3 regions of the Rhodoferax sp. RT4P68 genome follow, and region 2 is predicted to be linked to each of the others. Evidence: riboswitches for the same ligand, from Rfam matches in the RefSeq annotation. Region 2 holds a riboswitch; each other region holds the start of a gene.

Region 1 (3,265 bases), on a different contig from region 2:
TGTCGGCGTCTTCGCAGACGATCACCGGCGCGTGGCCACCCAGCTCCATCGTCACGCGCTTCATGTGCTGGCCGGCCAAGGCGGCCAGCTGCTTGCCCACCGGCGTGGAGCCGGTGAACGTGACCTTGCGGATGATGGGGTGCGGGATCAGGTAGTTGGAGATCTCGGCCGGGTTGCCGTAGACCAGGCCGATCACGCCGGCCGGCATGCCGGCGTCGGCGAACGCGCGGATCAGCGCGGCCGGGCCGGCGGGGGTTTCTTCGGGCGCCTTGATCAGCATGGAGCAGCCGGTGGCCAGCGCGGCCGACAGCTTGCGCACCACCTGGTTGATCGGGAAGTTCCAGGGCGTGAACGCCGCCACCGGGCCGACCGGGTCTTTCACCACCAGCTGGCGCACTGCCAGGTTGCCGCGCGAGGGCACGATGCGGCCATACACGCGCAGGCCTTCGTCGGCGAACCATTCGATGATGTCGGCCGAGGCCATGGCCTCGCCCTTGGCTTCGGCCAGGGGCTTGCCGTTCTCTTGCGTCAGCACGGCGCCGATGTCACCGGCGCGCTCACGCATCAACGCGGCGGCACGGCGCATGGTCTTGGCGCGCTCGATGGCGGGCATGTCGCGCCAGACTTCGAAGCCTTTTTGCGCCGCCGCCAGTGCGCGGTCCAGGTCTGGGATACCGGCATGCGCGACGCGGCCGATTTCCTTGCCCGTGGCCGGGTTGTGCACGGCCAGGCTGCGGCCGTCGGCGGCGTCCTGCCACTCGCCGGCAATAAAAAGTTGGGTGCTGGGGTAGGTCATGGAAAGCTCCTGGAGGGGGAGGCCGCGGCGCGTGGCCCGGCCTCGGGCAAGTCGGAAAGCGGGCATTGTCCACGGTTCGCGCACCGGGCAGCAGCGCGGGCTGAGCCGGCCGGCACACCGCGCCGGCATGGCGAGCACCGGGCAGGCGAGCCGGTCAGGCGACCGGAGCCGCCACGCAGTGACCCCGCACACGCGCCAGGCGCCGCATCAGGCCGTCGATGGCGGCCGGGTCCGGGTCGGGCTCGCACTGCAGATCGAACAGGCGCTCGCGCAGCTGGCGGATCGCATGCAGCTGACGGCGCGCACCGGGCGGCAGGGCCTGCGGTGGCGAGGGTGCGAGCTCAGGTGGCATGTGCATGGTGAAGGGCCGACGTGGTATGGGGCCAGCCGATCTTCTGCGCGACACCCTGCGGGCCGTGTGGGATTGCGGGGAGACGCCTCGTAGGCGAGGGCCGACACGCAATGCACGTCAGCGCCACGCCGGCGCAGCGACCTGTCCGAAGGCAAGACCTACCGGGCTGGAGGCCGACGCCTGGCGGCCGCTGTGCCGTGCCTGCGCTGGTTCGTCGCGCTGCACGCGCGGTGTGCGCGGCGTGGCTTGGTCGGAGCTGAGCTGGCCGAAGCGCTTGACGAGGGGCTGCGTGGTCGAGTGCACGCTGCAGCCCACGTCCTGGAAGGTCACGTGGCCATCGGGCGCCACGCACTTGACGACGGCAAAGGCAGCTGTCCACGGTGCCGCCAGCAGGCTGGTCGCCAGGGCCGCGCGCAGCAGCAGGCGGTGGGGAGCGAAGTCAGTGCAATGCATGTCGGTTCCTCAAGCGGCTCACCACGGCGGCGGGCAGGGAACGCGGCGAGGGGCGGCGCAGGCCGGCATGGCGCGGGAACCGCGAGGCACCACAGTGCAGCCGCCATGCGGCAGCGCTCTGGGAGATCAGCGGTCCCGCTGCCCTAGCGCCGGCGTGAGCCGACACCTTAGACCGGTGACTTTGCGACCCCGGCTTTCGCGCGGGTGTGCCGTTGGTGATGGAGCCATCTTAGCCAACTGGATGAAATATGAAACAATTTGTCTCTACACAAGTCTGTTTGCCGCGCGAACTGCCAAAAACCGCACGCTGGTGGCGACGCGACAATTGGAGCGTCCCACCCCCCTTCCCGCGCGCAAGGAGCTGAACCCGTGCCTCACCTCGTCGTTCTGTACAGCCCGAATCTCGAGTCCGAAACCGACATGGATGCCCTGTGCCACGCGTTGTCGGCCACCATGCTGGCCCAGCGCGATGCAGCGGGCGGGCAACTGTTCCCAACCGGGGGCACGCGCGTGCTGGCGTTCGCGGCCACGCACCATGTCGTGGCCGACGGCCAGGGCGACTACGCCTTCGTCTACCTGAACCTGCGCATGGCCAAGGGCCGGCCGGCTGACATCCAGCAGGCTGCCGGCGAGGCGCTGCTGGCCACCGTGCGCGCGCACTTCGCACCGATCTTCGGCGAGCGGCACCTGGGCGTGACGCTGCAAATCGACGAGGGGCACGAGGTGTTCGACGGCAAGCACAGCAACCTGCACCCGCTGTTCGGCCGGCCAGCCGGCTGAATTTCCATCCCCACTCCCGGAGACACCGCATGCAGACCCCTCAGAACCGTTTCAAGCAGGCCCTGGGCCAGCGCCAGCCTCAGATCGGGTTGTGGATGAACCTGGCCGACCCCTACGCCGCCGAGATCTGCGCCTGCGCCGGCTTCGACTGGTTGCTGATCGACGGGGAGCATTCGCCCAACGACCTGCGCAGCACGCTGGGTGCGCTGCAGGCCATCGCGCCCTATCCCACGCAACCGGTGGTGCGCATCCCCATGGGCCATGGCCATGTGGGCCAGGCGCTGATCAAGCAGAACCTGGACATTGGCGCCCAGACGCTGCTGGTGCCCATGGTCGACACGGCCGAGCAGGCCGCCACCCTGGTGCAGAGCATGCGCTACCCGCCGCTGGGCGTGCGTGGCATGGGCGGGGCGCGCGCCTCGCACTGGGGCCACAACCCGCGTTATGCCGCCGAGGCCAACGACCAGGTCTGCCTGCTGGTGCAGGCCGAGAGCACCACCGCGCTGGAGAACCTGGACGCCATCGCCGCCACCGAGGGCGTGGACGGCGTCTTCATCGGCCCGGCCGACCTGTCCGCCTCGATGGGCCACGTGGGCAACCCCGGCCACCCGCAGGTGCAGGCCGCCATCGCCGACGCCATCGCCCGCATCCTGAAAGCCGGCAAGGCGCCCGGCATCCTGTCGCCGGACGAAGAGCTGTCACGCGGCTACCTGGCCCAGGGTGCGCTGTTCGTGGCGGTGGGGCTGGACACCAACCTGCTGGTGCGCCACACGGCAGCGCTGGCGGCGCGCTTCAAGTCGGCCGTGTCGGCGCCTGCGGCCAGCACCACTTATTGAGCGCCGCAGCGCGCGCGATCGACCGCAAAGTCGCTTGCGGCTGGCCGA
Region 2 (3,265 bases):
CCTGGCGGCGGCTGCGCGGGCGTGGCCATGAAGGCGGTCGTCTGGTGCATTGCCGGCACCGACAGCAGCGGCGGCGCCGGGCTGGCGGCCGACCAGCGCGCGGTCGAGGCCTTCGAGGGCGTGCACTTCTGCGGCATCGTCGCGGCCGTGACGGCGCAGAACTCATGCGCTGTCACGCAGGTGGCGCCGCTGCCGGTCGCGCTGCTGGACGCCCAACTGCAGGCGCTGGCGCAGGACATGCCGCCCACCGTGCTGAAGACCGGCCTGCTGGGCGGGCCGGAGCAGGTGCGATGCGTGGCCCACTGGGTCGACCGCTTGCGCGCCGAGCGGCCCGGGACCGCGCTGGTGGTCGACCCGGTGCTGGCCGCCAGCAGCGGCGCGGCATTCGCAGACGAGGGCACGCGCGCGGCCTACCGCGAATGGCTGCTGCCGCGCGCCACGCTCCTCACGCCGAACCAGCACGAAGCCCGCCTGCTGCTCGGTGGCCAGCGCCGGGCCGGGCCGGATGTGCCCGCGCTCGGCCGTGCGCTGCGCCTGGCCGGCGCCCAGGCCGTCTGCGTGACCGGCGGCGACGCCGACCACGGGCCCGGCGGCCTGGTGCTGGACTGGCTGGACAGCGCCCACGCCCAAGGCTGGCTGGCGCTGCCGCGTATCGACACGCGCCACACGCACGGCACCGGCTGCACCTTCGCCAGCAGTGCGGCCGCGGCGCTGGCGCTGGGCTTTGTGCCGGCCGATGCGGTGGTGCTGGCCAAGATGGCCACGGCGCAGGCCTTGCGCCATGGCCATGCCGCCGGTGCCGGGGCGGGGCAGGTGGGCAGTGCGCGCGGTTTCCATGCCACGCCTGCGCTGCTGCCCCAGATGAGCTGGAGCGAAGCGCCGGCCTTCGCGCCGATGCCATCGGACCCGGTGCGGCCGCACGCGCCGCTGGGCCTGTACGCCATCGTGGACAGTGCCGAGCGTGCGCACGCCGTACTGGCCGCCGGCGTGCGTACGCTGCAGCTGCGCATCAAGACGCCCGACCACCCCGACGCCGACTGGTCGGCGTGCCTGCACCAGGCCGTGCGCGCCACGGCACAGGCGTGCCGCGCGGCGGGCGCGCGCCTGTTCGTCAACGACCACTGGGTGCTGGCCATCGAGGTCGGTGCCGATGGCGTGCATCTGGGGCAGGAAGACCTGCTCGCGCTGGGCGACGATGCCCGCGCCTGGCTGGTGGCCAGTGGGCTGGCGCTGGGCGTCAGCTCGCACAGCCTGTGGGAGCTGGCCCGCGCGCGTGCGCTGGCGCCTGCCTACATCGCCTGCGGCCCGGTCTGGCCGACGCTGACCAAGGCCATGCCATGGCTGGCGCAGGGGCTGGACAACCTGCGCTGGTGGTGCGCCATGGCCGGTGCACCGGTGGTGGCCATCGGCGGCGTGCTCTCGCCCGGGCAGATCACGCAGGCCGCAGACTGCGGCGCCGACGGCGTCTGCGTGGTGCGCATGCTGGGGCCGCAGCCGGGTGTGACGGTGCCGCAGATGCAGGCGGCACTGGCCGAGGCGCAGCGGCCGGCGCACGCGATGGACGGCTGGCCGCACCCCAGCCTGTATGGCGGTGCGATCGCTCGAAGTGAGGGTTGATTCGATCGCTTATCTTTGCCAATGGTGCGACGAATTAGGTTCGAATGCAGAGCGACTGTTAGACTCATCACCGGCAAACGCAATGTGAGTTGCGCACGCAAAGCCACAGGCCCCAGCTCGACGCACATCGCACGAGGGGGCAGCTGGGTTGCATCTGTTGGGCATTGCCCCTTCAGTCCCGTTGCGCTTCGCCGTTGCTTTGCCACAGCACTGCCACGTTTCGAAGACCACCGGGAGGCCCCATGCTTGTTCCTATCCACACCGTTCCGCGCGCCACGGCTGCGCAGCTGCACAGCGCTGCGCGGGGGACGTCGACATGAGTGCACTGCGCAACCTGCGCATCGGCGCGCGGCTGAATCTCGCGTTCGGCGTCATCTTGCTGATCGTCGCGACCAGTGCGGCCGTGGGGGTCTGGCGCTTGCAGACGCTGTCCGGCATGACGAACCAGCTGGCCACGGTGGACAACGAGAAGAACCAGGTGGCGGTGCGCTGGCGCCAGACGATCGACTTGAACTGGGTACGCACGCAGGCCGTGCTGCTGGATGCGGACACCCGCCGCATCCCGATGTGGCAGGCCGAAATGGACAAAACCTCGGAAACGACCATGGCGTCGCGCAAGCGGCTGCATGAGCTGGTGGATACGGACATCGGCAAAGCGCTGCTCGCCGACATCGATGCCAAGCGCGAGGCCTACCGCACGCCGCGGGCCGCCATCTTCAAGCGCAAGCTGGCCGGCGAGGATGTGACGCAGGAGTTGGAAAGTACGCTCAAGCCGCTGGCCGCCAGCTACAGCGCCAGTATCCGCACGCTGGAGGAGCGCCAGCAGGCGCTGTACGACGCATCACTGCGCGGCGCCGAGGAGGGCGCGGCGATGGGCACCACGGTGCTCGTGGTCTGCGGCGTTGCCGCCGTGCTGCTGGGCGCATTGTTCGCATGGGTGATCTCGCGCTCCATCACCGCACCGCTGGCCCAGGCGAGTGCGGTGGCGCGGCGCATCGCCGATGGCGACCTGACCGAGACCGTGGCGGCGCATGGCCGCGACGAGGCCGCCGAGCTGATGACGGCGCTGCGCGACATGCAGCAGCAGTTGGGCTCGGTGGTGTCCGGCGTGCGCCACAGCGCAGACGGCGTGGCCACGGCCAGTGCGGAGATTGCACAGGGCAACAACGACCTGTCGGCCCGCACGGAGCAGCAGGCCTCGGCACTGGAGGAGACGGCCGCATCCATGGAGCAGCTCAGCTCCACGGTGCGCCAGAACGCCGACAACGCACGTCAGGCCAAGAGCCTGGCGGTCAGTGCCTCCACCGTGGCGCAGCAGGGCGGCCAGGTGGTGGCGCGCGTGGTCGACACCATGAAGGGCATCAACGACAGCTCGGGCAAGATTGCCAACATCATCGGCGTGATCGACAGCATCGCTTTCCAGACCAACATCCTCGCGTTGAATGCGGCCGTGGAAGCTGCCCGCGCGGGCGAACAGGGTCGCGGCTTTGCGGTGGTGGCGACCGAGGTGCGCAGCCTGGCCGGCCGCTCGGCCGAGGCCGCCCGCGAGATCAAGTCGCTGATCGGCGCCAGCGTGGAACGTGTGCAACAGGGCACGACGCTGGTGGGCGAGGCCGGTGCGACGATGACCGAGGTGGTCAGCGCCATC
Region 3 (3,265 bases), on a different contig from region 2:
GCCGTCCAACACCCAAGGTAGGAGCCGTGTGCGGCAATCCTGCACGCACGGATCTGTGCGGGGGCTCGCGCAATATGGCGGCCCCACTGCGGTTGTTTCACCCGCCCGGCACAGGCTCAATTCAGTGATGTCAGAATTCCTGAACCAATAGTTTGAGAGATTCAACCGGCCTGCACGTGATCAGCGGACGACACCCATGCGCTTCGAACTCAGCTGGAGCGCTCCATGACCCTTTCGCGCTGCGGTTCACAGCCGCATGCGTGTGCTGCCGTACAGACACACCGACGCTTGCGCGCCCAAGCTTGACTTGATGCCACGCGTTCCATCTGCCGCACCATCCGCCGACTGCGAGCCTGAGGCCGCGGTCGTCCTTGTCGTCGATGACGACGCGTTCATGCGCGCGCTGCTGTGCCGTGTGTTGTCCAACGCCGGTATGCGCGTGGCGAGCTTCGGGTCTGCGGCCGAGTTTTTGAAAGACGCCGACCTGGAGACGGCCTGTGTGCTGCTGCTCGACCTCAGGATGCCCGGGATGTCCGGGCTGGAGCTCCATCAGTTGCTGCAGCGGCGTGGCGTCGATCTGCCAGTGCTGTTCATCAGCGGTGCGGCCGACCTGGCAACCGCCGTGACGGCCATGCGCAATGGCGCTGCCGACTTCATCGAGAAGCCGTTTCAGGATACCTCGCTGGTCGAGCGCGTGCGCCGCGCCGTCGCCCAGCACGCCGATCGCGTGGCCACGTCCAGGCCGCTGGCTGACCCGCAAGTGATGGCCCGATTCGAGACGCTGACGCTGCGCGAACGTGAGGTTTTCGAACTGCTGGTGACCGGCATGAGCAGCAAGTTGATCGCCCGCGAACTGGGTGGCAGCTTCCGCACGATCGAGATCCACCGGGCACAGATCATGCGCAAGATGGCGGCACGTCATTTGCCCGATCTCGTGCGCATGAGCATCGAATCCATGCCACCTCGCGAGGTGCAGGCGCCCACGGGCGTCGACAGCACTGGGTAGACGGGTGACGGGGCGCGACGCTCCGTGTGCCTACGTATGGCGCCCGTCGTGGGCGTTCCCTAAAGTCCGCATCGAGAACCCCGTGACGCAGCGCAAAACCTTCTGGTCGGCACTGCGGGATCGGAGTTCGAGGTCTGCGCTTTCTCCCACGGGAAGCGCCGTCTCAGAAAAAGGGCATACCCGCCGGAAACGCGGGGACGCAAAGTCACCGGTCTAAGGGGCACACCGCCCTATGGCAGCGGGACTGCCTGGGCGGTCGATGTCATGCATTTGCGACGTGTCGCAAGCACGGCACCAGCAGCCTGTGGGGGGCTGGTCGCTGCGACCTGCTTCCACCTTCTTCCGAGCGCCGCCCGGCCATTGTGGATTGGTGCCTTCTCCTGGAGTCCATTCATGTTCACAAAGCAAGTTTGCGCACGTGCTGCGCTCGCGCTGGCCTCGCTCGTCGTGTGCGGCGCGACGTCCGCCGCCCAAAGCGATAGCGTTCTCGCGCTTGACGCGACGCTGACGTCGGCGTGTGCCGTCTCCGGTGCCGCGACGATCAGCTTCGGGAGCTTTTCGACCCTGGAGGCGGCGGACCGCACGGCCGACAGCGGCTCGACATTCACCGTGGCGTGCTCGGTCGACATGGAACCTGCGATCTTTGCGGCGGGCACGCGCACCGTCATCAATGGCGCCAACACGCTGCCCTTCAACCTCAGCTTGACCAGCGGGGCTGCGGCCGATGACCTGCCCGCCACACTCGCCCTGGCAGCACCCCTGACGCTGGTGCAGGACGGCACGGTGAAGGTCGTGACCCTGTACGCACGGCTGGCCAAGGCGAACTTCGGCGCGCTGCCCGCTGGTGCCTATGCCAACGGCAGCGCGGTGACCGTGTCGGTCGTGTACTAGACACGCCATGCGGCTGCAAGGGATCACGTCCGCAGTCGCATCGGTGGGCCTGGGCGTGGGGGCGGTGCTGGGCCTTGTCGGCGCCCCGGCGCATGCCTTGACGATCTCGCCGGTGCTGGTGGAGCTGTCCCCCGCGCGGCGGGTCGCCTCGATCACCATCACCAATCCCGGCGACCGCCCGCTCACCTTCCAGACGCAAGTGCGCGCCTGGAGCCAGCCCGACGGTGCCGACGTCTACGCCGACTCCGCCCAACTGCTGGTCGTGCCGCCCATTGCCGAGATTGCGGCGGGTGGCAGCCAGATCTTCCGGGTGACGACGCGCACCCGGCCGAGTGCCGATGAGCACGCCTACCGTCTGATCTTCGAAGACGTGAGCGAACTCGCTGCGCCGGCGCCGGCCCAAACCGCGATCAGCGTTCGCGTCAACCACGACCTGCCCGTCTTCTTCGCCGCAGCGGGCCCGTTGCGTCTGCAAGCCCGGCTGGGCCCGTGCGCAGATGCCGCCGTGCTGCCCGCCACGACCGGGTGCGTGCGACTCGACAACGCCGGCAGCCGCTACGTGCGGGTGAAGTCACTGACGCTGGAAGGCGCCCACTGGCGCAAGGAGATGCGCCTGGGCACCCGCGTGCTGGCGGGCGCCTGGCGGCAATGGACCTTCGACCGCCCTGCCCAGGTGAAAGGCCCGCTGCGCGTGACAGCCGACACCTCGGACGGGCCGGTGACCTTCGAGTGGCCCCACCCGCCGCCCTGAAACGCAGACGCCATGGCACCACGTGCCCGCCTCGTCTGCCCGGGCCCTGCATGTGATGCCGGGCCATCAGCACGCCGGCTGGTGGCCGTGTGCGCCAGCCTGCTCGTGACGCTGGCGGCAGCTTCGCAGGCGCAGTCGAACGTGGAGGCGCTGCTGCTGGATGTGCGCGTCAACGGCAGGGCGCTGGCCGGCATCGTCCAGGCGGAGCGGCTGGCCGATGGGCGGCTGGCGCTGCCGACGGACCTGTGGGCACAAGCGCGGCTGCAGCCCGCAGGCGCGCCCGTGACGCTGCTGGACGGCACGCAAGGCTACGTTCTCGACGCCGTGCCCGGCATCGCCTACAGGATCGACCGCAGCCGCCTGGCGCTGGACATCAGCGCGCCCGCTGCGGCCTTCGATGCGACCGCGCTGTCCCTGCGTGGCGCGCGGGCCGCGGCCCAGCTGCCGCCGCCCGGCGTCTATGTCAACTACGACTTCACGGCGACACGCGACGGGCGCCAGTCGACGCAGTACGGCGCGCTCATCGAAGGCGTGGGTTTCGGCAGCTGGGGCGCAGTGGTGGCCAGCGGGGTCGTCCGCGCGCAAGAGCGGGCGCATGCGGCGATTCGCCTGGACAC

What was found. Region 2 has a riboswitch for cyclic di-GMP ahead of AC099J_RS14370 (methyl-accepting chemotaxis protein). Riboswitches for the same ligand answer to the same signal wherever they lie in the genome.
Region 1: it holds a riboswitch for cyclic di-GMP, as region 2 does, so the genes downstream of both, AC099J_RS14120 (hypothetical protein) here and AC099J_RS14370 (methyl-accepting chemotaxis protein) in region 2, are expected to answer to the same signal.
Region 3: it holds a riboswitch for cyclic di-GMP, as region 2 does, so the genes downstream of both, AC099J_RS04370 (spore coat protein U domain-containing protein) here and AC099J_RS14370 (methyl-accepting chemotaxis protein) in region 2, are expected to answer to the same signal.

The regions. Positions count from the first base shown of each region.
Region 1 is NZ_JBWMBB010000005.1:451,772-455,036, reverse strand. It holds gene AC099J_RS14130 (NAD-dependent succinate-semialdehyde dehydrogenase) at 1-796, opposite strand, end outside; gene AC099J_RS14125 (hypothetical protein) at 951-1,154, opposite strand; gene AC099J_RS14120 (hypothetical protein) at 1,266-1,601, opposite strand; cyclic di-GMP riboswitch class I at 1,727-1,822, opposite strand; gene AC099J_RS14115 (5-carboxymethyl-2-hydroxymuconate isomerase) at 1,971-2,381, shown strand; gene AC099J_RS14110 (aldolase/citrate lyase family protein) at 2,411-3,217, shown strand.
Region 2 is NZ_JBWMBB010000006.1:16,227-19,491, forward strand. It holds gene AC099J_RS14360 (thiazole synthase) at 1-31, shown strand, start outside; gene AC099J_RS14365 (bifunctional hydroxymethylpyrimidine kinase/phosphomethylpyrimidine kinase) at 28-1,617, shown strand; cyclic di-GMP riboswitch class I at 1,680-1,773, shown strand; gene AC099J_RS14370 (methyl-accepting chemotaxis protein) at 1,934-3,265, shown strand, end outside.
Region 3 is NZ_JBWMBB010000002.1:188,345-191,609, forward strand. It holds gene AC099J_RS04365 (response regulator transcription factor) at 311-1,006, shown strand; cyclic di-GMP riboswitch class I at 1,170-1,258, shown strand; gene AC099J_RS04370 (spore coat protein U domain-containing protein) at 1,400-1,897, shown strand; gene AC099J_RS04375 (fimbrial biogenesis chaperone) at 1,905-2,648, shown strand; gene AC099J_RS04380 (fimbria/pilus outer membrane usher protein) at 2,661-3,265, shown strand, end outside.